Exiguobacterium sibiricum 7-3: one gene and its partner. The main gene of each other region encodes a partner of the protein of the gene in region 2 in a complex. Links are inferred from orthologs where the notes say so. Each region holds a gene or a part of one and is shown on either strand. Other genes may lie near its edges.

The links.
Region 1: the proteins of accB (region 2) and accD are in contact, whole or in part, in a solved structure (PDB 8UXZ), measured with the Escherichia coli proteins. The link is inferred for Exiguobacterium sibiricum 7-3 from one-to-one orthologs.

The regions. Positions count from the first base shown.
Region 1 is NZ_KK211190.1:835,519-851,669, reverse strand. The notes cover bases 5,696-8,648. They hold accD (acetyl-CoA carboxylase, carboxyltransferase subunit beta), read right to left. Parts: upstream 7,626-8,648; coding sequence 6,765-7,625; downstream 5,696-6,764. Other genes in these bases: dnaE (DNA polymerase III subunit alpha), read right to left, coding at 8,267-8,648; P402_RS16260 (FadR/GntR family transcriptional regulator), read right to left, coding at 7,647-8,192; P402_RS0105225 (acetyl-CoA carboxylase carboxyltransferase subunit alpha), read right to left, coding at 5,843-6,778. In the rest of the region: icd (NADP-dependent isocitrate dehydrogenase), read right to left, coding at 1-965; citZ (citrate synthase), read right to left, coding at 1,036-2,148; P402_RS0105240 (DUF441 domain-containing protein), read right to left, coding at 2,366-2,842; pyk (pyruvate kinase), read right to left, coding at 2,894-4,642; pfkA (6-phosphofructokinase), read right to left, coding at 4,727-5,689; more of dnaE, read right to left, coding at 8,649-11,434; P402_RS0105205 (hypothetical protein), read left to right, coding at 11,588-11,782; P402_RS0105200 (DHH family phosphoesterase), read right to left, coding at 11,844-12,779; P402_RS0105195 (YtpI family protein), read left to right, coding at 12,846-13,163; P402_RS0105190 (DRTGG domain-containing protein), read right to left, coding at 13,205-14,515; P402_RS0105185 (M24 family metallopeptidase), read left to right, coding at 14,672-15,784; P402_RS0105180 (SDR family oxidoreductase), read right to left, coding at 15,890-16,151.
Region 2 is NZ_KK211190.1:2,100,261-2,116,260, forward strand. What follows is about bases 7,190-9,991. They hold accB (acetyl-CoA carboxylase biotin carboxyl carrier protein), read right to left. Parts: upstream 8,918-9,991; coding sequence 8,462-8,917; downstream 7,190-8,461. Other genes in these bases: accC (acetyl-CoA carboxylase biotin carboxylase subunit), read right to left, coding at 7,190-8,447; efp (elongation factor P), read right to left, coding at 9,098-9,664; P402_RS0111980 (M24 family metallopeptidase), read right to left, coding at 9,699-9,991. Outside these bases: ahrC (transcriptional regulator AhrC/ArgR), read right to left, coding at 1-282; P402_RS0111930 (TlyA family RNA methyltransferase), read right to left, coding at 425-1,231; dxs (1-deoxy-D-xylulose-5-phosphate synthase), read right to left, coding at 1,238-3,124; P402_RS0111940 (polyprenyl synthetase family protein), read right to left, coding at 3,245-4,114; xseB (exodeoxyribonuclease VII small subunit), read right to left, coding at 4,111-4,332; xseA (exodeoxyribonuclease VII large subunit), read right to left, coding at 4,310-5,653; bifunctional methylenetetrahydrofolate dehydrogenase/methenyltetrahydrofolate cyclohydrolase FolD, read right to left, coding at 5,650-6,483; transcription antitermination factor NusB, read right to left, coding at 6,550-6,975; more of accC, read right to left, coding at 7,095-7,189; more of P402_RS0111980, read right to left, coding at 9,992-10,763; aroQ (type II 3-dehydroquinate dehydratase), read right to left, coding at 10,782-11,204; P402_RS0111990 (DUF1385 domain-containing protein), read left to right, coding at 11,362-12,294; P402_RS0111995 (SA1362 family protein), read left to right, coding at 12,315-12,716; hpt (hypoxanthine phosphoribosyltransferase), read right to left, coding at 12,916-13,443; transcriptional regulator MntR, read right to left, coding at 13,589-14,011; P402_RS0112010 (lipoate--protein ligase family protein), read right to left, coding at 14,036-14,866; and 2 more genes. UniProt on the Escherichia coli protein: This protein is a component of the acetyl coenzyme A carboxylase complex; first, biotin carboxylase catalyzes the carboxylation of the carrier protein and then the transcarboxylase transfers the carboxyl group to form malonyl-CoA.

The DNA of each region.
Region 1 (16,151 bases), 1.3 Mb from region 2 along the record:
TGTGCTGCAAGAGCATCTGAAATGTAATCACCATTCAAGTTCATTGTTGCGACAACATCAAACTCTTTTGGACGCGTCAAGATTTGTTGTAAGAAGATATCAGCAATCGAATCTTTGACGATCAACTTGCCTGCTGCTTCTGCTTCAGACTGTGCTTTGTTTGCTGCGTCAGCACCTTCTTCATCCTTGATTCGGTCATACTGGTTCCATGTGAAGACATGTTCTGCGTATTCACGTTCTGCGAGTTCATAACCCCAGTTTTTGAATGCACCTTCTGTGAACTTCATGATGTTACCTTTGTGAACGAGCGTCAATGAAGCACGTTTGTTTTCGAGTGCATATTCAATCGCTGCACGGACAAGACGTTCTGTTCCTTCTTTAGAAATCGGCTTGATTCCGAGACCAGACGTTTCAGGGAAACGGATTTTGTTGACACCCATCTCTGTTTGCAGGAAGTTAAGTAATTTTTGTGCTTCTTCGCTGCCTGACGCATACTCGATCCCAGCGTAGATATCTTCTGTGTTTTCGCGGAAGATGACCATGTCTGTATCTTCTGGGCGTTTAACCGGTGAAGGAACACCTGTGAAGTAACGGACCGGGCGAAGACATGTATACAAATCAAGTTCTTGACGAAGCGCAACGTTTAACGAACGGATTCCGCCGCCGACCGGTGTCGTGAGTGGTCCTTTGATCGCGATGATGTGTTCGCGAATCAGGTCAAGTGTTTCTTCCGGAAGCCAGTTGCCTGTTTTGTTGAAGGCTTTTTCTCCAGCGTAGACTTCTTTCCATTCAATCTTCTTTTCACCGTTGTATGCTTTTTCGACAGCAGCGTCAAAGACACGAACTGCAGCATTCCAGATATCAGGTCCAGTGCCATCACCGATGATGAAAGGAATGATTGGTGCATTTGGTACGTTAAGTGTCCCGTTTGTTACTGTGATGTTTTCGCCTTGAATTGTAGCCATTTGTAAAATCCCCCTTGAATATGATTGATGTCATCAAAAAGCAGGAGAGGATTTCTCCTCTCCGTCTTTTTTAACGTTCGTTCATGGACACGTATGTCCGGTGTGTTTCACCAATATAATCGGCGCGTGGACGAATGAGGCGGTTGTCGCTATACTGCTCTAAAATGTGCGCTAACCAACCTGACATACGACTGACGGCAAAGATTGGTGTAAACAATTCCGTATCAAGTCCAAGTGCATGGTACGTCGAAGCCGAATAGAAATCGACGTTCGGTTTCAATCCTTTTTCCGATTGGACGATTTGGTCAATCTTGACTGACATCTCGTACCATTTCGGTTCTCCGATTTGAGCTGTCAATTGACGGCTCATCTCCTGGAGGTGCTTCGCACGTGGATCGCCGTCCTTGTAGACACGGTGACCGAAGCCCATGATTTTTTCCTTGTTCTTAAGTTTATTATGAACATACTCGTCAACCTTTTCAACTGAATCAATTTCCAGCAACATTTTCATGACGGCTTCGTTCGCTCCACCGTGAAGTGGACCTTTGAGTGCCCCCATCGCAGCCGTGACGCCTGAATAGATATCCGATAATGTCGCAACACAGACACGTGCTGTAAACGTCGAAGCGTTCAGCTCATGATCCGCATGCAGCACAAGCGCTTGATTAAAGGCTTTTTCTGCTACTTCTGTCGGCTCTTCGCCTGTCAGCATGTAGAGGAAGTTCGCTGCGTATGAAAGTCCTGCTTTCGGTGCAACCGGCTCTTGGCCTTTTTTGATTCGTGCATACGCTGTTACGAGTGTCGCAATCTGCGCTTGGAGTTTGATGGCTTTAGCGTAATTCGCCTCTGTCGACATATCTTCAGCCGATTCATCGTATAATGCGAGTTGTGATAAAGCAGTACGAATGGCTGACATCGCGTTGGCGGTTTTTGGCGCCACTTTTAATGTCTCAAGGACTGCTGGTGCGACTGTTGCTTCAGAAATCAAAGCTTCTGAAAGTTGCTTCAGTTCGTCTTCTTTTGGTAAGCGGTCATTCCAAAGTAAAAAGACCACTTCTTCAAATGAGGCGTGCTCCGCCAAATCATCAATTGTATACCCACCATACGTCAACTGACCATCAATGATCGAACTGATCTTCGATGCTGTCGCGACGATTCCTTCTAAACCTTTTGTTTGTGTCATACAAAAATCCCCCTTTTTTTCCCCCAGAAATTTAAAACGCTTTCATTTCCGTATTGAAAAAAAGACGTCTACGCAAGAGTCGTTCCCCACGCCGAACCGTTTGCTCTTGAATAGACCATCTTGTTTCTGTCCTTAGTATAAACAAAATTAACCAAAAAGTGAACGAACTTGCATACTATTATCAAAAAATTAATTCACTTCACTATCGTTACATCACTTAACCACTGATTGCTTTGACGATGATATCCCACATTCCAATGACAAGAGCTGCGATTCCTGCTCCGATCAACGGACCAACCGGTACACCTCGAAACAGTCCGACGGCCAATATCGTTCCAGCAAGCAGTGCAGTCGTGACGAGCGGATCTTCTTTCATCAGACCAACGCCGTGGGCTGCAATGATTGCAACAAAAATTCCTGCTAAAAATGAAATGATACCGATATGTCCCCGTACACTATTCAGCAGCTCTCTAAATCCGATGTCTCCCGTTGCAATTGGTACTAGGATCGCCGCCGTGATCAACGTGACTCCCCATGTGATGCCTTTCGCCTGTAAGGACGGGAACAGGCGACCGTCGAGACCAATCGCTTTGATGATGAGCAAAAAAGCAGCTGCAATGATCAACGATTTATTTTGAGCGATGACACCAATCAACACGAGACCAATCAAAAAAAGATAGGCTTCCATGTGCAAACCCCCGATTTGAAAAAACGGATATGGCTTTTGCCATATCCGTTTCATTGATTATGCGTTGTACAATTTACCTGTTAAAGGATCGATTGAAATACGTTGACCATCTGTGAAGATTGTCATGGCATTTTCAACACCGACGATAACCGGTTTACCGAGTGAAGGACCAACGATTCCAGCATGGCTTGTCAATCCGCCGTCTACTGTGACCATTGCTGCAGCCATCTCGATTGCAGGCATCATGTCACGATCCGTTGAGTTCGTGATAAGAATCATACCTGGTTTTGCTTTTGCGTTTGCTTCTTCAGCTGTATGCGCGATGACGACTTCGCCAACGACACCACGTTCACCGATTCCGCGACCGTTTGTGATCTCTTTACCGACGATGTGGATTTTTAACATGTTTGTTGTACCTGCTGTAAGAGCCGGGATACCTGCAGAGATGACGACGAGGTCACCGTCTGTAACAAATCCTGCTTCTTTTGCTGTATCAGCAGCAAGTGTCAACATATCATCCGTGTTGTCTGACAAATGGTCGACAACAATCGGGTAAACACCCCAAACGATATTGAGTTGACGTGCAACACGCGCGCTCGGTGTGACGGCAACGATGTTTGACTCTGGACGGTATTTTGAAATCCGGGCAGCTGTGTAACCAGACTGAGTCGGTGTCAAGATTGCTTTAGCGTCCAAGTTGATGGCTGTATGCGTAACGGCTTGAGCGATTGCATCCGTCACAGTGTGCTCACTGCGTGTTTGACGATCTTTCAGGAGCATCTTGTAGTCGAGCATTTTTTCTGTCCGTTTTGCGATCGTGTGCATCATTTGAACAGATTCAATCGGGTAATCCCCGGCTGCTGTTTCACCTGAAAGCATGATCGCATCTGTTCCATCAAGAATCGCGTTCGCGACGTCTGATGCTTCTGCACGTGTCGGACGTGGGAAACGTTGCATCGAGTCAAGCATTTGCGTTGCTGTGATGACCGGTTTACCGTAATCATTACAAATTTTGATGAGATCTTTTTGTGTTGGTGTAACTTCTTCCGTCGGAATCTCGATTCCAAGATCACCACGTGCAACCATCAGACCGTCTGAAATCGCGATGATTTCTTCGATGTTATCGACACCTTCTTGGTTTTCAATTTTCGGGAAGATTTTAATGTGGCTTGCATTGTGTTTTTCGAGCAATTGACGAATGGCAACGACATCAGATGCACGACGAACGAATGAAGCAGCGATCAAATCGATGTCGCTACGAATTCCGAACTCGATGTCTGCGATATCTTTGTCTGTCAAAGCAGGTAAGTTAACTTTTACGTTTGGTAAGTTAACACCTTTTTTCGTTTTGATGATTCCTTCGTTTTCGATATCACAAAGGAGTTCACGGTTTTCGAGTTTTTCTGCGACACGAAGTCCGATTAACCCATCATCTAACATGATCATCGAACCGACTTCGACATCATCATATAAACCATCATATGTCACAGAGAACTTGTCTGCTGTTCCGACGATTTCGTTTGCGTCACCGCTGACGACGATGACTTGTTTGCCGCGTACGAGAAGGGCTTTGCCTTCTTCAAATGTATGCGTGCGGATTTCAGGACCTTTTGTATCTAAAAGGATTGTGACTAATTTGTTTGCTTCTTCCGCTGCACGGCGGATGTCCGTGATCCGGGCACCGTGTTCTTCATAGTCACCGTGTGAGAAGTTAAGACGAGCAACGTTCATACCCGCTTCAATCATTTCTGGAAGACGTTTTTCTGACGCCGGTCCAATCGTACATACAATTTTAGTTCTGCGCATATTCCATAAACCTCCTACAATGTTTGGCTGTTCAATCACAATGCCAATAAAACCTATTCTACTCCGACTGATAATCGGTCTATCTTAGATTGATAGTTGTTTTGACAACTCTAAGATTTCAAGATCCAGTTCGTGTTTGTTTTCGTCCAACGCCTCATCGATATCAAGATCAATCATCTTGCCACCACGTACACCAACGACACGTCCTTGCTTACCTTCAAGCAAGATGTCGATTGCATAGGCACCCATTCGACTTGCCAATACACGGTCAGCAGCTGTCGGCGCACCACCACGTTGAACATGACCTAATACTGTGACACGTGTATCAAGTCCGGTCTCTTTGGCAATCTCGTCTCCAACATCCTGCGCACGTCCGGCACCTTCTGCCACGATGACGATCGAGTGTTTTTTACCACGATTGACACCGCTTTGAATCCGGTTTAGGACTTCTTTTAAATCTTCTGGTCGTTCAGGGACCAAGATTGATTCCGCTCCGCCAGCTAATCCAGCATAGAGAGCGATATCCCCTGCGTCGCGTCCCATGACTTCGATGACATACGTCCGCTCATGCGACGACGCTGTATCACGAATCTTATCAATCGCTTCCAGTGCCGTGTTGAGTGCTGTATCGAAACCAATCGTGTAATCCGTACCTGGAATATCGTTATCAATCGTTCCCGGGAGACCGATTGTCGGGAAACCAAGTCCCGTCAATTTTTGAGCACCACGATAAGACCCGTCACCACCAACGACAACGAGTGCATCAATTTCGAATTTCTTCAGATTGACGACAGCTTTCGCACGTCCTTCTTCTGTCCGGAACTCTGGGCAACGTGCAGAACGAAGGAATGTTCCGCCTCGTTGAATGATGTCACCGACTGAACCTAGGTTCAATTGGACGAGATCTCCGTTAATCAGACCTTGATATCCGTTATAGACGCCAAATACTTCCAGTCCATGAAAAATCGCCTTACGTGTTACAGCACGCACTGCAGCGTTCATGCCTGGTGCGTCGCCTCCACTTGTTAAAACAGCAATCCGTTTCAAACTCACGTTAATCACCTCTCCATTAATCTTAGTCTAAAATAGCACGTAGTTTTGTTGTTTTACAACAGGGCAGACTGCATAAACTTTCTACAGCAGTTTGTTCATCCCATCACGAAATAAGGAATGCCAATCATGATAGCGATTACATGCAGGTTATGTGCCAATTTGGTGATATTTTTCTGTGCGCTTCTCGATTAACTGTTCTGGTGTCAAACGGGTCAGTTGGGCAAGTTTTTGTTCTAGAACAGATTTTACTTTATCGGCCTGTAATGAAACATCTAAATGCGCTCCACCGATGACTTCAGAGATGATGCCATCCGCGATTCCGAGTCGAAGTAAATCCGGCGCCGTAATTTTCATCGATTCTGCCGCTTTTTCAGCAAGACTGGCATCTTTCCAAAGAAGAGCAGCTGCACCTTCAGGTGAAATGACGGAATACGTGGAGTTCTCTAACATCAGCAGCTGATCACAGACACCGATTCCAAGTGCTCCACCCGATCCGCCTTCACCGATGACGATTGAAATAATCGGCACAGGCATTCCAGCCATTTCAAAGAGATTCTTCGCGATGGCTTCGCTTTGCCCTCGTTCTTCCGCTGCCCGGCCAGGATACGCGCCTTTCGTATCAATAAACGTGATGATCGGACGATTAAACTTCACCGCTTGTTGCATCAAGCGTAACGCTTTTCGATAGCCTTCAGGATGGGGCATACCAAAATTCCGGCGAATATTTTCCTTCGTATCTTTTCCTCGCTGATGACCAATGATTGTCACGGCTTGACCACTCAGCATCGCAATCCCTCCAACGATCGCCGCATCATCATATCCGTGCCGATCACCATGTAGTTCAATGAAATCGTCACAGATCAGACGAACATAATCGAGTGTCGTCGGACGTTCCGGATGCCGTGCCAGTTGCACACGGTTCCACGCTTTCATATTCCCGTAAATATCGAGTTCTAATCGACGTAGCCGTTCTTCCAATAAATTCAGTTCTTCTTTAAAATCAAGCCCTTGCGTCTCTGCCATGTCGTGCAGTTCTAATATTTTTTCGCGCAATGCGATTACTGGTTGATCAAATGGTTGCATGATTGGTTCCCTCCGAGTGCATCATCAGAATACGTGTGTAGTAGGTTTTCAAGTCGTGTCGCGATACGACATCGTCGAGTTGTCCCGCCTGCAGTAAGAACTCTGACGTTTGGAAGTCTTCCGGTAATTTTTCACGAATCGTCTGTTCAATGATCCGACGGCCGGCAAAGCCAATCAAGGCACCGGGTTCTGCGATATTAAAATCACCCAACATGGCAAAACTTGCCGATACTCCGCCTGTCGTCGGATGCGTCATACAGGAAACATACAATAGCCCTGCATCCGAATGTTGTTTCAGGAATAAGCTCGATTTCGCCATCTGCATCAGGCTGACCATTCCTTCTTGCATCCGTGCTCCACCTGAAGCCGAAAAGATTGTCACGGGCAACCGTTCTTTTGTTGCGTAACGGATGGCTTCTGCAATCGCAGCTCCGACTGCCGCCCCCATTGAGCCCATCCGAAAACGTGCATCCATGACACAGGCTACAAGCGGATATCCATTCACTTGACCCACACCACAAACAATCGCTTCTTCAAGCCCTGTCCGTACTTGATCTCCTTTCAGCTTTTCCGGATAATCCTGAAAATCGAGTGGATCTGCCTTCACTGCTGGTAAATCAAAATACGTAATCGTTCCAGCGTCAAACAATTGTTCAAATCGTTCGGTAGCTGTCAGTGGATGATGGTAACCACAGGCACAGACTTTTAAGTTCGCTTCGAGTTGTTTCGTATATTGGATCAGTTTGCACTTCGGACATTTAGTCATTAAACCAACCGGTACATCGACCCGTTGTTCTTTTGATGTCAAAGTGACAAATTTTTTAGGTTTTCGAAAAAATGCTTGCACGTTAGTTCCCCCTTGTGGTTCCTACGAGCGTTTTAGAAAAGCTTCCCGTTCCGCTCGCGTATAGAGCTCCCCTTGACCAAAACTTTGATAGAAGGCATTCACTTGCCGCCAAATCCGCTCAAACAAATCGTTATCGATTGTAGCGATCAGCGTTTCACGAAAGACCGCGTCGGAATCGACGTGAGCTTCTAGAATGGACACGTCTGCGAGTTGAACAAATGCTGCCTGTTCAAGCAAACGAAGTGTTCCTGCCAAATCTTCAAACTTTGAATCGCCGGTCACTAAAAATTGTGCGATGATCTGAATATAGGTATGGTCATCACGGTTTAAAAGAAAACTACCTCCCCCGTGCCTCGTCTCGATGATTCCGAGGTAGGCTAACGTCCGAAGTGCTTCGCGGACGGACGGACGGCTAATCGACAGTCGTTCTGCCAATTCACGTTCTGATGGAATTCGATCTCCCGGCACAAAACCATCCTGTTCGATCATCGTTTTGATTGCTGAAATATTCATTTCAAAAGCATTCCGCTTTTTCTCCATTGGTACAGCACCACCTTCCTGACGCATGCGTCATTTCCTTATTCCGGCGGTCATTGGTCAGACCAATTACCCCTTATTATAACAAATCTTATTACCTACTACTAGTTCGAACGAGGGACATTTTTCAGGATGATATTCGCTTCCCCGAATCGGATTCGGAGCTGCGCCATCAATTCCTCTTCCTGTTGAACGGCATATATTCCAGGCAATGATTTGGTCTCATTCGTATCAGCATAACGAACGACGACCGGAATATCGCCGGGGACGGTTTCGAGCATCCGTTCAAGAACAGCGAGATCATTTTTAGACGATAGTTTGACGAATAACACATCCTGCCCTAAAGGACGTAACCGTTCTAGGACGAATTGACGATTGCCTTCGCGTTCTTGTACCTTCACTTCAATCAACAAGACGTTTCCGATATACAACGAACGTTTAAACGCTGCATACTGTTGCGGAAAAACGACGACTTCTTCCGTCGAATATCCATCAACGGCATGCATGACCGCCATCGTCTGGGCACGTTTTGTTTTAAATTCACGGATTTGCTCAATGTAACAGACCAGATAATTGGTTTGATTTCCTTCAAGGGAAACCGTTTGGAAATGCGTCGTCTCAACCGGCGGCTTCATTGCGGTCATCAACGGAGAATAGGTCAACCAAAACCCGAGCGACTCGCGCTCAAGGCGTGCCCAGTCCGTCGCTGTCCGGTTCGTTTGTGCCGTTGTCTTTCTTCGTCCGAGGCTTGCGAGTTCATCCGGAAGAAGTGTATTCGACGCCATCGTAAAGTAATCAAGGACTTCCTGTTCCGCCTGCCCCCGGTCTCCATGAGTCGCACGATCGAGCGCTCCGCTGTATAACAAAAGTTCAATCTTCGTTCGTTCTTTTTTCCCCCACCCGACCGCTGACAACAATTGTGTGATTGTCTGCGAGGTTTTGGCCGCTTCCCGTAACGTCTGAAAGTCTTTTTCCGTGATTCCCCGAAGTGTTTGAATCCCAAGCCGGATTCCTTTACCTTCTAATGCCGAACGGTAATCCGACATCCAAATATCAGGCGGCAGTACCGGAAGGCGTTTTTCCCGCATGACACGCACGAGACGTTCCGGTTGATCGATCGATACCAATGAAAAGATTTGTGGATAATGGGCCTTCATGTATCCGAGGGCATAACTGATTTTCGTATACGCCACGGCGTGACTACGGTTAAACCCATATCCGGCAAACCGTTCGATTTGATCGTACAACGTTTCGGCGACCGTTAAATCAAAATCATTTTGTACCGCACCTTCGATAAAACGCTGTTTTTCCGCTTCTACAGACTGACTACTTTTTTTCGAGATTGCCCGTCGTAACAGATCAGCCTGTGCTAATGTAAATCCGGCGACCCGGCGTGTAATCTCCATGATTTGTTCCTGATAGACGATGACGCCGTACGTCGCTGCTAAAATCTCTTCTAAAATCGGATGTACCATTTGATAGGGTTGACCGGCTTTTCGTTTCGCATAGAGATCAATGAATTTCATCGGTCCCGGACGGAATAGTGACATCGTCGCGACTAAATCCTCGAACCGGCTTGGCTTGACCTCCCGTAACGTCTGCTTCATCCCGGCCGATTCAAATTGGAAAATTTGATCCGTCTCCCCTTTCGCGAATAATCGTAACGTCGCTTTGTCCTCGTCCGGTATCCGTTCCACCGAGAAATCGGGGGACGTATGCTGAATCAATTGTTCCATCTGACGCAGCCGTGTTAAATTCCGTAACCCTAATAAGTCAATCTTCAGCAATCCTTGTTGTTCGATTGCCTTCATTAAATATTGTGTGACGAATCGTCCACTTGCGTTCAAATCAACCGGTGTCGTCTCGATTAATTCATCTGACCCAATGATGACACCAGCGGCATGAATCGAACGTTGTCTTGGTAATCCTTCAATTGCTTGCGCAAGTTGCAGTAGTTGGCGTCGTTTTTCACTGCCCGAGAACCAACGGTAGATCGATGCCTGTTGTTCAAGGCCTTGTAACGTCGTCACCTTTCCCAACTGTTTTGCTGCCGCGTCCGTTTCATCTTTAGAAAACTCTAATACCCGTGCGACATCGCGTAATGCGGCTTTCGCTCCAAGAGTCGATAACGTTCCGATCTGACCGACATGTTGTTTTCCGTACCGCTCGACCAGGTACTCAAGCACTTCTTCCCTCCGCTCATCTTCGATATCAATATCGATATCCGGCATCGAAATCCGCTCTGGATTCAGGAAACGTTCAAATAACAAACCGTACTTCAGAGGATCAACGGTCGTAATCCCGAGGGCATAACTGACGAGCGATCCTGCGGCCGATCCACGTCCGGGTCCTACACGGATTCCTTTCACCTTCGCATGGCGTACTAAGTCTTCGACAATCAAAAAGTAGTCAGCAAATCCTGTCTTTTCAATGACTTCAAGCTCATACTTCAACCGTTTTGTCGCTTCTTCCCCGGTGTGACCATGTGCCAGTAAGCCATCATGCGCCAAACGGTTCAGCACGTGATTCGAATCATTCGTCACTTGCGGGAGAGGACGCGATTGAAAAGGCAACGTCAATGTCTCCTGCGATTCTGCCCATTGTTTCAGCAATCGTAGTTCCCGATCAGTAAACTGTTCGTGTAACTCTTCCATTAGTTTAAAGTGAGCCAACCGATTGATTTTTTGTTCAGCGAACGTCGACCCTTCGTCAATCGCACGTAAAGCTTGAAATGCTTCTACCTCTTCACGAAAGAGGTAACGAACGGGATCAATCGGAATCGTTTCGATCCCAAGGGCATTCGCCGCTTGACGGTACTGTTCCCTGCTGTCGCGTTCAACGGTCGAACGGACCGCCTTGACGCCGAGAAAAATCGTCGCTTTGTGCGCTGACCCCATCCACTGGGCGACGAGACGCCGTAAGCGTGCTTCATCTTCCGGAGCTTGTCGTTTCGGTTCCAGGACGGCGATCAGTTCCGCGTAGTCGTCCACAGGCATCTCACTAGCAAGTCGGTAGAGTGCTTTTAGTCCATGACTCGTCTTCGCATACCACAGAATCGTGAGTTCATCCGGTTCTATGACTTGTTCGAATCCGACAATCGGAGTCAATTCCCGTTGCGCACAACCTGCCATAAACGCCGGAACTCCTGTCAAAGATGTCTCACAGATGGCTGCAGCTGAAAAGCCGCGTCGTTTGACCTCATCCAGATAACGATCCATCCGAATCGTACTTTGCAACGGACTGTATGCTGTACGGACATTTAGTTGGATCATTCTTTTTCCTCCATCCTCATTTGGTTATATTTCGTTATAAATGAAACGTTTTCAGAAGTTTCATATCTATGCGCTTCTCAGTCTCGCCATCCCCATCATTTTTCGCTACAATAAAAAGAGAACATCATGACTTGAACGGAAGGAGAGTTTGCCATGATTTTAAACCGTAGCCAGATTGCCCGCGAAAAAGTAGAACAACTGAAATTAGGGGTAACCGCATTTACCGAGACTGAAGAAATCGCTGAAAAAATCCGTAAGTCCGTTAAAGAACTTGAATTAAACGTCATTGAAGATCACACAGAACGGGGAATTTGGTTCATCCCCCAAGAAGAGGCTTCCACTCATTGATGCTAAAAAAAGCTGTTCGCCATGTATCCGAAACAGGATGATGGCGAGCAGCCTTTTTCTATTAGAACGTAAAGGCTTCTGCCACTTCATTCAAACGGGAGACGACCGTATCCACTTCCGTCAAATCTTTGATCGTCGCACCCGATGCCATCGGATGTCCGCCACCATTAAATTCTTTGGCTACCTCATTAATGACTGGTCCTTTCGAACGCAGACGGACACGAACTTCCTTGTCTGTTTCAAGGAACAATGCCCATGCTTTTAAGCCTTTCAGACCTGCAAAGCTGTTGACGAGAAGGGACGCTTGTTCAACGGTCGCATCGAATGTCGCCAATGTATCCTGTGTCAACACGACATACCCGACACCCGCTTTCGTCAACTGGATATGTTGCAACACATAACCTTGTAACTGTAAAGCGACCAGTTCCGTCTGGTACATGTTTCGATAGAGCCAATCCGTATCAATTCCCGTATCGAGCAGTTGCGCTGCGACGGAAAACGTCCGGCTTGTCGTGCCTCTGAATTGAAAACGACCTGTATCTCCGACGATCCCTGCATAAAATTGAATCGCTGCTGCCGCCGGGATTTCATAGCCCCATTCATTTAAGAGATGGACCAACAGCTCCGACGTCGAACTGACGGTTGTATCAACGATTTGAACGTCGGCATAGGGATCTTCGTCCGGATGGTGGTCGATTTTAATCGTTTGCTGACCATTCAACGCTTCCGCTCCATCAATCCGTCCTTGATTAGCTGTATCCAGGACGATGACGAGTGCCTGCTTATACTCCGCTGCTTCCACAGAATCAAGCGCCCCCATGAATGCAAGTGAGCTTGCCATCTCGCCGACCGCTTTCACTGTTTTTTCGGGAAATCGATTTTGTAAAACCAACTGTAATCCAAACTGACTGCCTAGCGCGTCAGGGTCCGGGCGTTCATGCCGATGAATGATGATTGTCGATGCTTGTTCAATCAATTGTCTGATTTGTTCTTTCACAGTGCACAGCTCCTCTAAATATTGATATGATACAAACAGATATAGAAAGAAAAGGAGGTCATCCATATGCAGTTTGTACTCATTCTGTTAATCGTCTTGTCGCTTGGTGGATATTTACTTGCAAAACGACGTGCGTTTCATACGAAAAGCACGAACCGAAAATTTTTATTCAATACACAAGCGAGCATCTGGCTCAGCCTGTTCGTCATCTTGTTTGCCGTTAACCAATTCGTCTCCGGCGAAGGCCTGACATCGACAACCGGGAAAGTTGTTTGTTCAATCCTCATCGTCATCGGTGTCGCTTCGTTCATCGCTGGTTTCATCCGCTATAAAAAAATCTATCCGTATGTCGTCCGTGAAATGGAACAGACGGAACAGTCCTAAAAAAGACGGTAGCTACCGTCTTTTTTTATGCCCAGTCCATGTTATCGATCAATCAGTTGTGACGTCACGAGTGCTTTTGCCACGATTTGTGTGCCTTGATACATCTCGACATCCACTTTTCCGAACTTCCGCCCGACATCAAACACATTGGCTCGAATCGTAATCGTACTCTCAATTTGAACGGGTTTGATGAAATAAATGCTGACATTTTCGATGACGAGGTCACCCTTTTTCATGTGGCGCAACATCCGTGTCGCTCCTTCGACGAGCAAGGTCGTCAAGACACCACTTGAAGCCGTCCCCATGAAATTCGTCATCTGTGGTGAGACTTCCAGCGAAAGGTAAGGTCCTCTCGCATCTTCCGCCGCCTTGATTTGTCCCGTTATCAAGTCATCAAACGTTTCCCCGACTTGTGGTTGACGGTTTGCCAGTTGCAGGGCTTTTAATACATCTTGTCGGCTGATGATGCCCAGTAATCGACCGTATTGGTCAATGACCGGTAACATCTCAATCCCTTCCCACACCATCTGATGCGCGGAATTCGTCACACTTGTACGGATACCGACCGTGATCGGATGACGCGTCATGACTTTTTCAACCGGCCAATCGTGTGGACGGTCAATGATATCCTTCGCCGTCACGACACCGACGACCTTCATCTGTTCATCGATGACCGGGTAACGATTGTGTTTCGTCTGCTCATTGAGTTCATGCCATCTGGCAATCGGATCATTCGTTTGTAAATAAAACGTATCATGTAATGGAATTAAAATATCGGAGACAAGTAAAATTTCTTTTTTGATCAGTCGGTCATAGATGGCCCGGTTGATCATCGTCGCGACAGTGAATGTGTCGTAAGACGTTGAAATGATCGGCAGCTCCATTTCGTCCGCCAATCGTTTTGCGTCTTCCGTCGTATCAAAACCACCGGTAATCAGAACTGCTGCTCCTGCATCCAAGACCAGTTCATGTGCTTTTTCCCGGTTTCCGATGATAACAAGACTGTCGACATCGATATAACGCATCATCGCTTCTAACTTCATCGCTCCGATGACGAATTTCGTCAATGTCTTATGAAGTCCGTCACGTCCTCCGAGAACCTGTCCATCCACGATGTTGACGACTTCCGCAAACGTCAGTTTTTCAATATTTTCTTTTTGTTTCTTTTTAATACGAATCGTCCCCACACGTTCGATTGTTGAGACGAACCCTAAATTTTCCGCTTCTTTAATGGCACGATATGCCGTACCTTCGGATACCGTTAAGTCCTTTGCGATTTGCCGGACGGATATTTTGGCGCCCACATCGAGATCCTCAATGTGCCGGATGATCTGTTCATGTTTTGTAGGCATGCTGTATCCCTTCTTTTTCCTATATTCTACTCTTCTGTCATTATACTGTACTACTCCAATGAATGAAAAGTGTACTAGTCCCGATTTGCGAGAAATGTTTTCCAATTCCAACGATGGTATACTGAATCATGAAACGAACAGAGAGGTGGAAACGATATGTTAGAACGGACAAATCAGATTAGTCGTGTATTACAAGAATCAGGAATCGATGTTGCATTGATTACGTCAAAAGCGAGTGTATTTTATTTTTCAGGTGTCTATGCGGAACCGCATGAACGTGTGATGGCTGTCATCGTAGACGCTAACGGAAAACGTGCCCTCTTCTGCCCTGCGCTCGAAGCCAACATCGTCGCTGCAAGTCCATGGGACGGCGAAGTCATTACGTATGCGGACCATGAACATCCATTTGATAAAATCAGTGAAGCGCTTCAAACGTTTTCGATCTCCAATAACCGAATCGGGATTGAAGGCGAACATATGACTTTCAGCCGGTTCAAAGAGCTAGAAGCCCGTCAAGAAAATGCGGCAATTCTTGATATCGGTCAACCCTTGCAAGCACTACGCCTGAAAAAAGACGCTCAAGAGATTACGATTCTCCGCGAAGCAGCAACCTTAGCTGACGAAGCAATCGAAATCGGTAAACAGGCAATTCGTCCTGGTGTCACGGAAATGGAAGTCATTTCAACAATCGAGTTCGAAATGAAAAAGAAAGGCGTCCGTGAGATGTCGTTCGATACATTGGTTTTATTCGGAGCAAACAGTGCAGACCCGCATGGTGTGCCGGGTGACCGAGTCATTCAAGAAGGCGATTTTGTCCTGTTTGACCTTGGTGTCGTTTGGAAAGGATATTGTTCAGACATTACCCGGACGTTCGTTTATGGCGAAGCCAGTGAAGAACAACAAACCATTTACCAAACGGTTCTTCAAGCACTCGAAGCAGCTACAGAAGCCAGCCAAGTCGGCGTGACTCTTGGTACATTAGATCAAGCTGCCCGGAACGTGATTGAACAAGCCGGTTACGGTGACTATTTCACCCATCGTGTCGGACACGGTCTCGGAATCGATGTCCATGAATTCCCGTCACTCGCATCGAACAACCTGCTGACAGCGGAGTCCGGAATCGTGTATACGCTCGAGCCAGGTATCTATGTTCCAAACATCGGCGGTGTTCGAATTGAAGATGACATTCATTTAACCGAGAGCGGACCGGAAGCACTGACCCGTTATCCGAAGCATCTTCAGTCATTGCCTGTAACAGCAGTACAGTAAACTAAATCAGAATCAAAAAAATGAAAAACAGGGGGACGGAATTTCAATTCCGTCCCCCTGTTATCTATACAACCAAATCCAACTGTTAATTATTCTTCGGAACCATCACGGACGGGATTGATGTACAACGTTGACCCCGCCGGTCACATCAAGAATCGCCCCTGTAATCAGACTGGATTCTTCCGCTACTAAAAACGAAATCGTCCGCGCGATATCTTCTCCGACACCAGTCCGTCCGACCGGTGTCTGTTCATCCGCCGTCGCCTGTTCAATCCGTTTGGACTTATTGTCACCCACAATATTACCCGGATTGACCATGTTTACCGTGATACCGTATTCTGCCTCTTCAAGCGCTACACTTTTTGTC
Region 2 (16,000 bases):
AATCAAATTTTGAGCAGAATCAATCGAGATGAAGCTATCTCCGAGTAATCGGCGTAACTTTCCAAGTGGATTGAATCGCTGATCAGCAGGCAAACTGTATTTATATCTTCCATCATTTAACGGTACTTTTACGAGATGGAGTTCTTTAATGTCTCGAGAGACGGTAGCCTGCGTTACTTTATACCCTGCATTTCGAAGTTCCTCGACCAGTTCATCCTGTGTTTCGATTTCTGACTGCGTAATGATTTCCCGAATCTTGATTAACCGTTGCCCCTTTGTCATCCTTGCACCTCACAGTTTTTCTTCACTGATACTATTGTAATCCAATAATTCGATAAAAGTCCATGCTTGCCCTATTCATTCCTGCCAAATCAAAAACAGACCCCATCATCTTTGAAGGAGCCTGCTTGGAAATCAATTGGTCTTACAACGCGGCATGTGCCAGGCGAACCGTTTCAAGTGGATCAACCGCCTCTTCCATTCCCGGTGTCTTGAGTTGAGCATGTAAAAGAAATTCAATATTGCCTTCACCACCCGTGATCGGTGAAAAATCTAATTGTTTGACGTAAAACCCTTCTCGGACAAAGAAATCAACCATCTCTTTGAGTACCCGATCGTGAATCCGTTCATCCCGAACAATCCCTTTTTTACCGACATCATCCCGCCCCGCTTCAAACTGTGGTTTGACGAGCGCAATGACATCCCCCCCCTGAGCTAGAATGGCTTTTAAGGGCGGAAGGATTAATCGGAGCGAAATGAAGGAGACATCAATGGTCGCAAAACTTGGCTGAATCGAAAACATGTCTGGTGTCGCATGGCGGAAATTTGTTTTCTCCATTGCCGTCACACGATCGTCCGAACGTAATTTCCAGTCCAGTTGATTTGACCCGACATCAAGCGCATACATATGTGCAGCCCCATTTTGTAAGGCGCAATCCGTGAACCCGCCTGTTGAAGAGCCGATATCAAGACCAATCCGTCCGGACACATCGATATCGAATACAGCAAGTGCTTTCTCCATCTTATATCCACCACGACCGACATATGGCATGACCTGACCTTTAACCGTCAAATCAATGTCTGATTTTACTTTTTCACCGGCTTTTTCCAATCGTTCTGTTCCACTGAATACAAGACCTGCCATAATGGTCCGTTTTGCTTTTTCACGTGTTTCACATAGACCGCGCTCGACGAGTAAGACGTCTAGGCGGATTTTTTTTACAGTTTCCATGAATCGTTACACACTCTGTTTCTTTCCTTGATTGACAAACGAGCGAACTTCTTCCGCAATCTGTCCAGGTAATAATCCGATTTCTTCTAACAATTCGTTGACGCCGCCGTGTTCGATATACCAATCCGGAATACCAAATCGTTTGACGCGCGGGAAGGCTTCCTGTTCATTGGCATGTTCGAGAACAGCTGAACCGAATCCACCTTTAAGCACCGCTTCTTCAAGCGTTACAAGCGGAATTCCTTCTGCATATAAAGCAGTCAACATTTTTTCATCCAGTGGTTTGATCGTCCGGGCATTGATGACCCGTACCGATAACTCGCCTTCAAGAAGTTCCGCGATTTTCAGGGCGTCTTGCACTTGTGGACCAAACGCCATGATGGCGACATCCGTTCCTTCACGTTCCACGTCCCATGTATCAAGCGAAATCTCACGGAGTGTCTCATCCATTGGAACACCGATTCCTTCTCCACGCGGGAAACGGACAGCAATCGGTCCTTCGTATTTAACAGCCGAATAGAGAAGATGTTGTAGTTCATTCTCATCCTTCGCCATGACAATCCGAATATTCGGCACGTGACGCATGAAGGCGATATCAAAGACACCTTGGTGTGTCTCACCATCAGCACCCACAAGACCAGAACGGTCGATTGTAAACGTGACATCCAGGTTCTGACGCGCAACGTCATGAACGAGTTGGTCATATGCGCGCTGGAAGAAGGTCGAGTAAATCGATACGACTGGCTTCATCCCTTGTGTTGCCTGACCCGCAGCAAACGTCACGGCATGTTGTTCCGCGATTCCGACATCAAACATCCGCTCCGGGAATTCTTTTTCAAAACAATCCAGTTTCGATCCAACACTCATTGCCGGCGTAATCAGTGTCAGCTTTTCATCCTCACGGGCCATCTTCGTCAACGTATCTGCTACTGTAAACGAATAGCTTGGTGCTTTTGATTTCCCTTTGATGACTTCACCCGACTCGATTTTGTACGGTCCAAGACCATGCCATGTACCGATGCCGTCGTATTCTGCCGGACGGTAGCCTTTTCCTTTTTTCGTGATGACATGAAGCAAGACAGGTCCTTCTTCTTTCTTCACATAATTCAGCTGTTCAATTAAATCGGTCAAATCATGACCATCGACTGGTCCGTAATAATTGAAACCGAGTTCTTCAAAGAACATGCCGGGAACAAGTGCTCCTTTGACAGCTTCTTTAATTTTCTCTCCGCCTTTTTCAAGCTTTCCGCCGATTAAAGGAATTTTTTTAATCAATGTTTCCAGCTCATCTTGTGCATAACGGACTTTGCGGGAAGAACGGATTCTACCTAACATCTGATGCATCGCCCCGACATTCGGTGCAATTGACATCTCATTGTCGTTTAAAATGACGATGACGTTTTGTTGCTCCGCACCGATATGGTTCAATGCTTCGAGTGCCATTCCGCCTGTCAATGCACCATCCCCGATGATGGCAATCGCCCGGTCATCGTTTCCTTTTAATTCATTTGATACAGCAATCCCCATCGCTGCCGAAAGTGAAGTCGAGCTGTGTCCAGTTTCCCAGACATCATGGACGCTCTCGTTGCGTTTCGGGAACCCACACAACCCTTTATGTTGCCGTAACGTATCAAACTGACCTGCCCGTCCTGTCAGAATTTTATGCACGTATGCTTGGTGTCCGACATCCCAGACGAATTTATCGTTTGGACTGTCAAATTCACGGTGAAGCGCCAACGTCAGTTCAACGACACCTAAATTCGGTGCCAAATGTCCACCTGTTGTTGCTAGTTCTTCAATCAAAAAGCGTCGGATGTCGCCTGCGAACAGTTCTAATTCCGAGACTGACATACGCTTTAAAAATGACGGATCCTGTATCTCTGTCAACTTCATACCTTACCGCCTCTTTCCCTTGCATTCTTATATGGTTTGTACCCTACATTGTACTAGAACAATCTTGCGAATGCCACATTCCCGGCGCATAAAAAAAGACGGCATACTACGCCGCCTCTCTTAATGGTCACGCTTGACGACGAAGTCGAGCAAATCCTTAAGCGGTGCCGCTTCGACGGAAAGAGCTTCGATTGCTTCATTTGCTGCCGTCACTTGGGCTGCAAGTGCCCGTTCCGCTCCGTCAAGACCTAGTAGTTTTGGATAAGTTGCTTTGTCATTTCCTTCATCACTGCCAACCGGTTTTCCGATTTTATCAGCGTCTCCGGTCACGTCCAAGATGTCGTCTTGAATCTGAAACGCAATCCCCAGATGAAGACCATACCGTTTCAAATGTGCGAGATCCTCATCCGCGACTCCGGCTAAAATACCGCCTGCTTCGACCGCAAAAATCAGCAGCGCTCCCGTTTTCCGACGGTGAATCGACTCGAGTTCCTCCGCGTCATTGATTCCTCCACGCTCACCCAGCATATCGTCTAATTGACCGCCGACCATTCCGGCTGCACCTGCCGCTGTTGCGAGTCGCTCGAGCAATTTCACTTTAACTTCTGCTGTCGCCTTGGTCTCGAGTAAACATGTAAAGGCATTCGTGAGTAACGCATCTCCAGCGAGAATCGCAGTCGCTTCATCAAATTGAATATGATTCGTCGGACGTCCGCGTCGCATGTCATCATCATCCATCGCCGGTAAATCATCATGAATCAACGAATATGTATGAATCATCTCAAGGGCTGCTGCCGTAGCGTCACCCATCTTGCGGTCGATCCCATACGCATCAAGGACAGCATAAATCAATGCTGGCCGGACACGCTTTCCGCCTGCATCAAGCGAATAACGCATGGCTTCCCGTAGACGTTCTGGTGCTTCTAGACGAGTCATGAATGTTTCCAGTGCTTGTTCCACTTGCGTTTTCCACTCTGTTAAGACAATCATTGTGATCCCCCTTTTTCACGTAACGTGCCGTCTTGTTCCAAGATTTGATCCAACCGTTGTTCTGCCGTCGACAGTTTCCCTTGACAGAGTGCCGTCAATTTGACACCTTCCTCGTACAAATTCATCGCTTGTTCAAGCGGTGCTTCACCCGCTTCCAGTAATTCGACGATTTCTTCCAACCGCTCTAAAGCTGCTTCAAAGGATTGTTCTGTTTCCATCTTCTTCATCCTCTCGTTTCGCTAGGATACTCCCGTCATGAAACTGAACCCGGAAGGTCTGATCTGACAATTCTGCTACGGAGCGGACGAGTCGTCCATCCTGCTCGACGTATGTATATCCACGAAGCATGACTTGCGTCGGACTGACCGAGTCGAGACGGGCAATCATTTGATGGAGCCGATCCTGCTTCGAGCGAATAATGGTGTGAATCCGTTCTAGTTGTTTTCGTGTCCGAATCAATTGGCGCTTTTGTTCTGCCAGACGTTCTTGCATCGCGATCCGTGCGAAACGGTTCACCTGATCGGTCAACGCTTGTTGTTTCGTCTGCAACACTTGCTTCCCGATTCGATGAAGTCCCATCTCTGCCCGGTCCAACCGTTCTTGTTTTAAACCTAACAAGACCCGAGGAGATTTCAATCCGTAACTTGTTGCCAACCGGTTGACTTGATCTTTACGTTCGTTGATGTACTGAGCGTAATGTCGTGTCAATCTTCGATTCAGCTCATTGAGACGCTTCTCGAGTTCTACTGCCTCAGGCGTCACGAGTTCTGCCGCGGCTGTTGGTGTCGCCGCCCGGACATCAGCAACAAAATCAGCAATCGTAAAGTCTGTTTCATGACCGACCGCTGACACAATCGGAATCCGCGACTGATGAATCGCCGTCACAACCGACATTTCGTTGAACGCCCACAGTTCCTCGATTGATCCGCCCCCCCGACCGATAATCATCACATCACACGCTTGATGTTCATTCATTGCTTCAATGGCACGGACGATTTGGGGTGCTGCGTCTTTTCCCTGGACCAGCACAGGTGCAAAGACGATGGCGGCTTGCGGATAACGCCGACGTAACGTCGTCGCGATGTCATGCAAGGCTGCCCCCTTCGGTGATGTCACGATTCCGATTTTTTGCGGGAATGCCGGCAACGGCAGTTTCTGTTCCGACTCAAACCAGCCTCGGGCTTCGACATCCTCTTTCAATCGGACATAGGCTTCGTAGAGGGCGCCTACGCCGTCTTCCATCATCCGTTCGACGTAGAGTTGCATCTCACCCGATGCGACATATACTGAAATCCGCGCCGTTATGATGACGCGTGCACCGTCCCGGATGTCCGTTTTGACACGGCCGGCATCGCGGGCGAACATAACGGCTTTCATCCGCGACTGTTCGTCTTTCAACGTAAAATAAAGGTGACCGGAAGAGTGTCGTTTAAAGTTCGACACTTCTCCCACCACCTGAACTTGTTGGAGCAACGAGTCATTCTCGAGTTCCCGCTTCACGTAATGGACGAGTTCGGAAACCTGAAGAGGATTCGTCATTTCGCTGCCTCAATCGTATTATGAAGCAACATTGTAATCGTCATCGGTCCGACCCCACCTGGAACTGGTGTAATCATCGAGGCGACCTCTTTCACAGCTTCAAATTCGACATCTCCGACCAACTTCCCGTCTACCCGGTTGACACCGACATCGATGACAACGGCATCCGGTTTGACCATGTCGGCCGTAATCAGTTTTGGTACACCGACAGCGACAATCAAAATGTCCGCCTGACGGGTCATGGCACCGAGATCAGCAGTTTTCGAGTGACAATACGTCACCGTCGCCGATTCATTTAAGAACAGCATGCCGACCGGCTTTCCAACAATTTGACTTCGACCGACGACAACAACATGGCGACCGGCAATCGGTACGTTCATTTCCTTGACGAGGTGAAGAATTCCGTTCGGTGTACACGGCAAGAAGGTCGGTTCACCAATCATCATTTTCCCGACTGAGACAGGATGAAATCCATCGACATCTTTTTCCGGTGAAATGGCGAAGATGACCTTACTCTCATCAATATGCTTTGGCAAAGGCAATTGAACCAAAATACCGTGTACGCTTGCATCGGCATTTAAACGTTCGATCAAGTGAAGCAATTCCGATTCCTTCGTCTCTTCTGATAGTCGAATCAAGTCAGAATCCATCCCAATCTCTTGTGCCGCTTTTTCTTTACCACGGACATACGATTGGCTGGCTGGATCTTCCCCAATTAAGATGACGGTCAGCTTCGGTTGAATACGTTGTTCTTTCAGACGTGCGACTTCTTCTTTCAGTTTCAAACGATACGATTGTGCGACTTGTTTCCCATCGATTACGACTGCCATGATTTTGTCCACTCCCCAAAAAATATTCACTTCACTCTTTGCCTGATCAAACTTCTCTGTTTAAGTTCAGTTGCTTTGCGGATTTTCTTTCAAACCGTTTTGTTCCACCTCTTGTGCTACTTTTCCTAACACACCGTTGACGATTTTTGTTGCTTCTTCGTCGGCAAAAGCTTTTGTTAATTCAATCGCTTCATTGATCGTTACACGGACTGGAATTTTAGCTTCAAATAACAGTTCATAAACCGCAAGACGAAGAATCGTCCGTTCGATGTTTCCAAGACGTTCAAATGACCAGTTCACGAGCGCGGCACGCAACTTTTGATCAATTTCCGGTTTATTGGCTTCGACACCCTCGACCAATTGTGTAACAAACGTATCATATTCTTTACCTTCTACTGCGAATTCAATGGCTTCTTGGGCAGACAGATCCGAGAGTTCCATTTGGAACAAAGACTGTACTGCAAGTTCGCGCGCCATATGTCTTTTCATCATGATTTTACGTGCTCCTTTTTTTATCGTTCTCAATCAATTAGTTTAGCACATTCTTTTTTCAAAAAACATAGAGAACGGCAAAAAGACGGGAGTTAAATACAATCGACTCCCGCCCACGATCACTTCACGATTTCTGCTTTTAGTTCACGCTCTGTAAATTTCGTCGTAAACGTTCCACGACGGAATACGGGATGTGCCAAGACTTTTTGATGGAACGGAATCGTCGTTTTGACACCTTCGATCCAAAACTCGGACAGTGCTCGCTCCATCTTCGCACATGCTTCTTCACGTGTTTCGGCATGAACAATCAGTTTTGCGACCATTGAATCATAGTACGGGGGAATCATATATCCCGGATACACTGCGCTATCGATTCGGACGCCCATTCCTCCTGGCGCAACGTATTGGGTGACTCGTCCGGCGTGCGGACGGAAATCGTGATCCGGATCTTCTGCATTGATCCGGCATTCAATCGAATGCCCACGGAATTCAATATCCTGTTGCTGAACAGCCAATGGATGATCTAGCGCCACTTGGAGCTGCGCCTGGACGAGATCGAATCCCGTAATCATTTCCGTCACCGGATGTTCAACCTGGATCCGCGTATTCATTTCCATGAAGAAAAATTCTTCCGTCTCTTCAACAAAGATGAATTCGATCGTCCCGGCTCCCGTATAGTCAATCGCCTTCGCCGCTTTGACCGCCGCTTCCCCCATCTTCAAACGTGTTTCAGGACTAACAGCCGGCGATGGTGCTTCCTCAATCAATTTTTGCATCCGTCGTTGGACGGTACAATCGCGTTCCCCAAGATGAATCACGTTTCCGTGACGATCGGCAAGTACTTGGACTTCGACATGACGGAACTCTTCGATAAAGCGTTCGAGATACACTTCGCTGTTGCCGAATGCCTGTTTCGCCTCACGGCGTGTTTCATCCAGACCGGTCACGAGTTCTTCCTGTGAACGGGCGACACGAATGCCTCGTCCACCTCCGCCGGCAGTCGCTTTGATGATGACGGGGTAGCCGATTTCTTCGGCTAACTGTAATGCTTCATCATCTGTAACCGTCCCGTCAGAACCCGGTACGACAGGTACACCGCAGGCAATCATCGTTTGTTTCGCAACATCCTTGATTCCCATCTGACGGATGGCGGCTGATGTCGGTCCAACGAACTTGATGCCACATGCTTCACACATCTCGGCAAAATCAACATTCTCCGCCAGGAATCCGTAGCCCGGATGGATCATCGTGACGTTCCGATTGGTCGCAACAGCCAGGATATTCGTGACATTCAAGTAGGAAGCAGTCGAACTGACATCTCCGATACAATATGCCTCATCTGCTAAACGGACATGCAGCGCATCACGGTCCGCAGTCGAATAAACAGCAACCGTCTGAATTCCGAGTTCTTTTGCCGCTCGAATGATTCGGACCGCAATCTCGCCTCTGTTCGCTATTAAAAGTTTTTCCATTGCCATCACCCCGCTCAAGGACGAATCCGGAAGAGCGGTTGTCCGAATTCAACAAGGTCTCCATCTGCGACGAGAATTTCGACGACTGTTCCGGCTACTTCCGAGTTCAGATTATTAAATAGTTTCATTGCTTCTAGCACACAGACAATTTGACCGACTTCGATTTGATCGCCGACTTTGACGAAAGACGGTTTGTCCGGATTCGGACGTGAATAAAACGTTCCGACCATCAATGCATTAATGGTCACCGTATCTGCTTCGGTATTTGGTTCTTCCGTTGCGGATTCCGTGACGGCTACTGGAGCTTGCGGCGCTGGTGCTGCCACCGGAGCCGGTGCTTGATGGGAAACAACGATGTTATCATTTTGTTTTTTTAATTTTAACTTATACGTGTCGGTTTCAAGAGAAAGTTCATTGACACTCGATTGGTCCAACATTTCGAGTACTTGCTTCAACTGATCGATTTTCATTTTTCTTCATCCCCTATCTCAACATTCACCTTTATTATTATACTTTAATATTATACCAGGTGCTAATGCCTACTCAAATACTAATATTAACTGGTCATACCAAAGGACGCAAGTCAAGACAAGAGGAAAAAAACGCCTATCCACCCAAGACGAGGATGAATAGACGTTTCGAAAGTTTGATTATCCGTTGTAACGCCCTGTGAAATCACCAGTACGTGTATCAACTGTTACTTTTTCTCCTGCTTCGATGAAGAGTGGCACATGGATGATATGTCCCGTCTCAACTGTTGCATTTTTCTTGACGTTTGATGCTGTATCGCCTTTGACACCAGGCTCTGCCTCAACAATTGTCATGACGATCGTATTCGGAAGCTCGATTCCGAGGACTTCGCCGTTGTAGATCGCAATTTGAACTTCCATGTTTTCAAGAAGGAACGGGAGTGCCGCTTCGACTTGAACCGTTGTCAATTCGAGTTGCTCGTATGATTCTGTATCCATGAAGACATACGTTTCACCCATCGGATAAAGGTATTGCATTTTGTTCCGTTCGATGTGGGCACGTTCGACACGTTCGCCACCACGGAATGTCATTTCTTGAATGTTTCCGTTTCGGATGTTACGCATTTTTGTCCGCACGAATGCTGCACCTTTACCTGGTTTAACATGTTGGAATTCAAGGACCTGCCAAATCATTCCGTCTGATGTTTTAATTGTAAGTCCTGTTTTTAAATCGTTTACTGATACCATGAAAAGTTCCTCCTAAATGTTGATCTTGCCGTTTTTACAGTGTGATGAGTTCTTTTGGTGAAGACGAAAGAATTTCACGCCCTGATTCGGTGATCAAGACGTCATCTTCAATCCGACATCCTCCGACTTGCGGTACGTAAATTCCCGGTTCAACCGTAACAATCATACCAGGTTGCAGTTTCGTTTCAGAACGGAACGATAATCCTGGTCCTTCATGTACTTCTAACCCAATTCCATGACCCGTCGAATGACCGAAATATTTCCCATATCCTGCATCCTTGATGATGTCACGTGTCAACGCGTCCGCTTCGATTCCCGTGATTCCTGGACGTAATCCGTCAACGCCTGCGAGTTGCGCTTGAAGGACGGTATCGTAAATCTTCTGCAACTCTGGACTGATTGGTCCGATAGCAACAGTACGCGTGATGTCCGAGACGTATCCGTTCAGAAGCGCACCAAAATCAAGCGTCACGAGTTCACCTGACTGAATCACTTTCGAACTGGCGACACCGTGCGGTAACGCCGAACGATAACCAGATGCAACAATCGTATCGAATGACGAAGACGTCGCACCTTGTTTACGCATGAAGAATTCGAGTTCGTTCGAGACTTCCAGTTCTGTCCGACCAGCTTGAATATACGTCAAGATGTGGTGGAACGTCGCATCTGCTAAATCCACCGCTTCCTTAATCATCTTAATCTCTGATGAATCCTTAATCAAGCGTAGGTTTTCAACGATTCCTGTCGTCGGAACCAATTCCACAGCGGATGCCTGATCGAATGCTTCGAATGAGCCAAGTGTCATCGCATCTTTTTCGACACCGACTGCACGCACACGGGCCCCCGCCATCAATTCACCCATCGTTTCCGGAATCGATCGTTCAATCTGAACGATTTCCATTCCCTTTACTTGGTCAGCTGCTTGTTCCGTATAACGGAAATCCGTTACAAAATAAGCTTGTTCCGCCGTCACGAGACATGCGCCACTCGAACCGGTGAATCCAGAAATATACCGGATATTTTCTGCCTTCGTGACGAGAAGACCTGGTAAATCACGTTCCTTGAGAGCCGTTTGGAGTGCTTCGATACGATGTTTCATGTCTGTTTCCCCCTTTTATTATGTAGACGGTTGAATCAATGCCTCGACCGCGAGCAGATACCCCGTCATCCCTAAGCCGCTGATGACACCTCGGCAAACCGGTGCAAGCATCGAATGATGCCGAAATGCTTCACGTGCATGAACGTTTGATAAATGAACTTCAATCGTCGGTACGTCAATTGCCGCAATCGCATCACGCAACGCAATACTCGTATGCGTGTAAGCCGCCGCATTCAAGACGATCCCGTCATATCCGCGTGCTCCATGTAAATAATCGATCAATTCCCCCTCATGGTTCGACTGGGCAAATTGAAAATCAATGTCCTTAAAACGAGTTTTGATCAGACCTTCCAAATCCGATAAAGTTTGCGCCCCATATGTATCCGGTTCCCGTGTCCCAAGCAAATTCAAGTTCGGTCCATTCAAGACTAATATCCGCATTTCATCACCTCCAGATTGTCTTTGTCATTGTATCATAAGTCGTTTTCCGTCTCCTAAATTTTCGACCGGCATCGACAGCTGAGCATAGTGTTTTTTCCCTAAATCGAGTAAAATAACGGTACACGATATTTTATTTGAAGATGGGATGCGTTGCTCTATGAAAACTGCTCAAGCGCCCGTCGGTGGACAAGCCATCGTCGAAGGTGTCATGTTCCAAAATGCTACACATGCCGTCTCAGCCATTCGTCGAAATGACGATACGATCGAAACGTTTGAACAAAAAAAACCGATTCGACCACGGATCGCCGTCGGTAAAAAAATCCCTTTGATCCGCGGGCTGTTCGCTTTGGTCGAATCTTCAGCAAACGGAGCAAGTCATATGAACTTTGCAAGTGACCGGTACGGTGTCAAACCGGGTGAAGAAGAGCCCGAAGATGCTTCCCAAGGACAATTGACGAAATGGCTCGGCGTCGCCGTACTCGGTGTCTTGTCGTTCTTTTTCGGAAAATTGTTATTCACGTTATTACCTGCTTTTCTTGCCTCACTTTTCAGCTACTTCCCGGCGTTATCCGGACATTTGGTTCAAAACGTGCTGGAAGCCTTAATCAAGTTGACCTTGCTGTTCAGTTATCTCTATCTGATTTCCTTGACCCCACTCGTCAAACGGCTGTTTCAATATCATGGTGCGGAACATAAAGTCATCAACTGTGTCGAGAGCGGGCAGGCATTGACGGTCGAAAATGTCCGGACAAGCAGCCGCCTGCATTACCGGTGTGGTTCGAGTTTCTTGATTTTCACTGTCATCGTCGGATTTTTCGTTTATTTAATCGTACCGACTGATCCATTATGGTTACGTCTCGTTTGTCGGATTGCGTTATTGCCTGTCGTCATCGGTCTTTCGTTTGAAGTTTTACAATTAACAAATAAAGCGCAAAACATTAAAGGGTTACGCGTCATCGCCTTACCCGGCCTGTGGTTACAGTACTTGACGACGAAAGAACCGGATGATTCTCAAATCGAGGTTGCGATTTACGCGTTTGAAGCACTCGAAAAACAGGAACATAACCTACATGAGAATGCACTTGGTTAATTGATAACAGGGGTGATAATATGATTAGACAACGGATTGGCTCTACATTCGCACTTGTCGTGTTACTGTTTGCGTTCGTCGGCTTTGGATATAAGCTAGCTAATGATCCCGGTAGTCTGTTTTCACAATTACTGTTTTTTGCGATTACAGCTGGAATCATCTTCTTGCTGTTTAAATTTTTAACACGAAACAGCGTCAGCAGCGGTACGAACTCACAATATCGGAAATCTGTTGCTCAGTCTAAAAAAATGCATGCCAAGAACAATCCTCCTCCCCGTCGGACAGATATTAAGAAGAAACCGGTTAAAACGACAAAAACGGCCACTTCTAATAAAGTCCGTCCCCTTCGCGACCGATCAAAAGCACCACATTTGACTGTCATTGAAGGGAAAAAAGGCAAAAAGAAAAAACGTGCTTTTTAAACACATCAACAGTAGCTGTGTGCCGATGAGGCCACACAGCTACTGTTTTTTTAACTAAATTTAGCGAGAATTCCCCACCTCTAAGCGTCTCAGGGTGGGAACCACCCGATGAGCTTGGTAAATAATCGTAGCTAGTAAAAGTACGGTCTTCCCAAGAAGCGCCCGCTTCAATTTGCGCAGCAAATAAGTGGTGAGTAGTTCACTCCGTCTCGACCCAACCAACGTATGGCAGGTTCCGGTATTCTTCTGCACAGTCAATTCCATAACCGACTACAAAATAATCAGGAATCTCAAATCCGACATAATCTGCGTCTAACGGCACTTCCCGTCGTGCAGGCTTGTCGAGTAACGTACAAATCTTCAGGACACCCGGTTTATGCAGTTTCATGTGTTCACATAAAAAACTTAATGTATGCCCGGTATCGATGATATCCTCGACGACGACAACATACTTCCCTTCGACATCAAGGTCCAGGTCTTTTTTAAGCTGAACGCGTCCTGACGAAACCGTTTTGGCGCCATACGAAGAACAGGCGACTGTATCGATTTGGACACTTCCTTTGATTTCGCGCATCAAATCGGCAGCAAACACCATCGAACCTTTCAATACGACGACTAAAACAATTTGGCGTCCTGCCGCATCACGTTCGATTGCAGCGGCAAGCTCTTTTACTTTTAACGCAAGCTCTGACTCCGATATTAACTTTTCTTTAATCACGATTTCCATAACCGGATGGATACCCATCCGTCACCCCCTTCGATGATTTCACGGTCAGTATAGCATATCCGACCCCAATTAACCGTACTATAACGATATTTCATTATAAATCGTTCGTCTTTTAAGGTAAATGAGATAAAAAAAACAAGTACACTCATTCTTCTGGGTGTACTTGCTGATGTTTTTGAAATTCTGCTTGTAATTCTGGACGTTCGGCAAAAAACTGAATCATCCCGTTGATTTTATCGAGTGCTTCAATACTGATATGATGCTCGATCCCTTCAACATCTTTGTAAATCAAAGATTCATCCACTCCGACGAGACGCAGAAAATCTTCTAACAACGCATGACGTTCGACAAGACGTTTTCCGATTTTCCGTCCTTTTGCCGTCAACATCAATCCGCGGTATTTTTCATACACGAGGTATTCTTCCCGGTCCAACTTCTGCACCATCTTTGTCACAGACGATGGATGAACACCTAACAGTTCTGCAATATCGGATACACGGGCATATCCTTTTTCTTCAATCAAAATATAGATTTGTTCTAAATAATCTTCCATGCTCGGAGTCGGCACGACATCACCTTCCAATCCATCTCTTTAGCGCTTCCAGTTCCATTCTTCACTACGGTACTTCTCTGCCAACCGCTCAATTTCCTGCCATTGATGCGCTGTGAACTCTAGAGGTGTGAAGGTCAATTGAAGTGCATCTTCAAACCCTTTTAAAAATGCGACACGGACTTCATCGAATGAGACAGAACGTCCTGCAAGCTCATTCAAGGCAACCGCTTTTCCGGAAAATCGTGCTTTCATCCGTTCACGCATTGTTTCGTCTTCATACATAAAACAATCAAACAATTCCCCTTCATCGACAGACAGCGGCACAGAACCATGTTGCAACACGACGCCTTGATGACGAACTTGTGCACTTCCGGCCACTTTCCGTTTTCCGACCGCAAGTTCGTAGTACGATGCGGCATCAAAACAGACGGCAGACTTCGGTTTTCGCAATTCTTCCTTTTCTTCTTCTGTCATCGGTACCGAAAATTCAACAGGAATACCTAAATGATGATACCCCTTACGGATTCCTTCTGTCAGCATCCGGTAACTTTCAATGACGGTTTTCGGGACGCCTTCCATCTGTTCAGGAAGAATCACGCTGTATGTCAATTCATCTGCATGTAAGACAGCTCGTCCCCCGGTCATCCGACGAACGATCGGAATACCCAGTGCTTCAATCCGTTTTCGATCAATATCGTTTGTCGCCCGTTGAAAATGACCGACACTTAATCCTCTTGGTTCCCACGAATAAAAACGAAGCGTCGGCGCCACTTCGCCGCGACCGACAAAACCGATTAAGGCTTCGTCAATCGCCATATTTAATGCCGGTTCCATTCTTTCCGTCGTCAATACTTGCCACTCTCTGATCAAGTGAACACCCCCAGAAACGTTTCCGTATTAGTGTATCAGACCCTTTCTATCCTGCGCAACGACGAGTCGATTGCCGAAATCGATTTCGTTTACTATAATGGTAAAGATGTTATATGAACGAAGGGGTTGGAACTTAGATATGGAAATCAGTACAATCATCACGATCGTCTTATGGGTAGCCTTGATTGCTTATATCGTATGGCGCTTCATGCCGGTGAAAGGAATCACGAAGCTCTCACAAGATGAATTCCGGGCAAACTACCGGAAAGCACAAATTGTGGATGTCCGCGAGACACAAGAATTCAAAGGTGGTCACATCATCGGAGCGCGTAACATACCGGTCAGTCAGATGAAAATGCGTTCTAAAGAATTACGTAAGGACATGCCGATTTATTTATACTGCCAAGGCAACATGCGTTCATCACAAGCGGCCAAAGTCTTAAAAAAAGCCGGTTATACGAACTTGTATCAACTCAAAGGCGGATTCAAGCAATGGACTGGAAAAGTCAAACGTAGCTGATTCCTTTTACTTCATAATAAAAAACCATCCCCGTCAACAGAGACGCGGGATGGTTTTTTGTTTAGACGTGAACTTCTTGTTTCGGCTGGTAACGTAAAATCGGCTTACGTGCTGCCAATGTCTCGTCCATTCGTTTGACGACCGTCGTATGCGGTGCGTTCAAGACGACGTCCGGCGTCTCTTCGACTTCTTTGGCGATTTGGAGCATCGCATCACAAAATGCATCAAGCGTCTCCTTCGATTCTGTTTCCGTTGGTTCGATCATGATACACTCTTCCACATTCAACGGGAAGTAAATCGTCGGTGGATGGTATCCAAAGTCAAGCAGACGTTTGGCGATATCGAGCGTCCGTACACCAAGTGCTTTTTGACGGCGTCCCGATAAAACAAACTCGTGTTTGCAATAGACATCATAAGGGGCATCATATGCGCCCTTCAGACGTGCCAGCATGTAATTGGCATTCAAGACGGCTTCTTTTGAAACGCGGGCAAGCCCTGCGCCTCCCATCGTCCGGATATAACTGTAGGCCCGGACGTTGATGCCGAAGTTTCCATAAAACGGTTTGACGCGGCCGATTGATTCCGGACGATCGTAATCGAGGACAAAACCATCC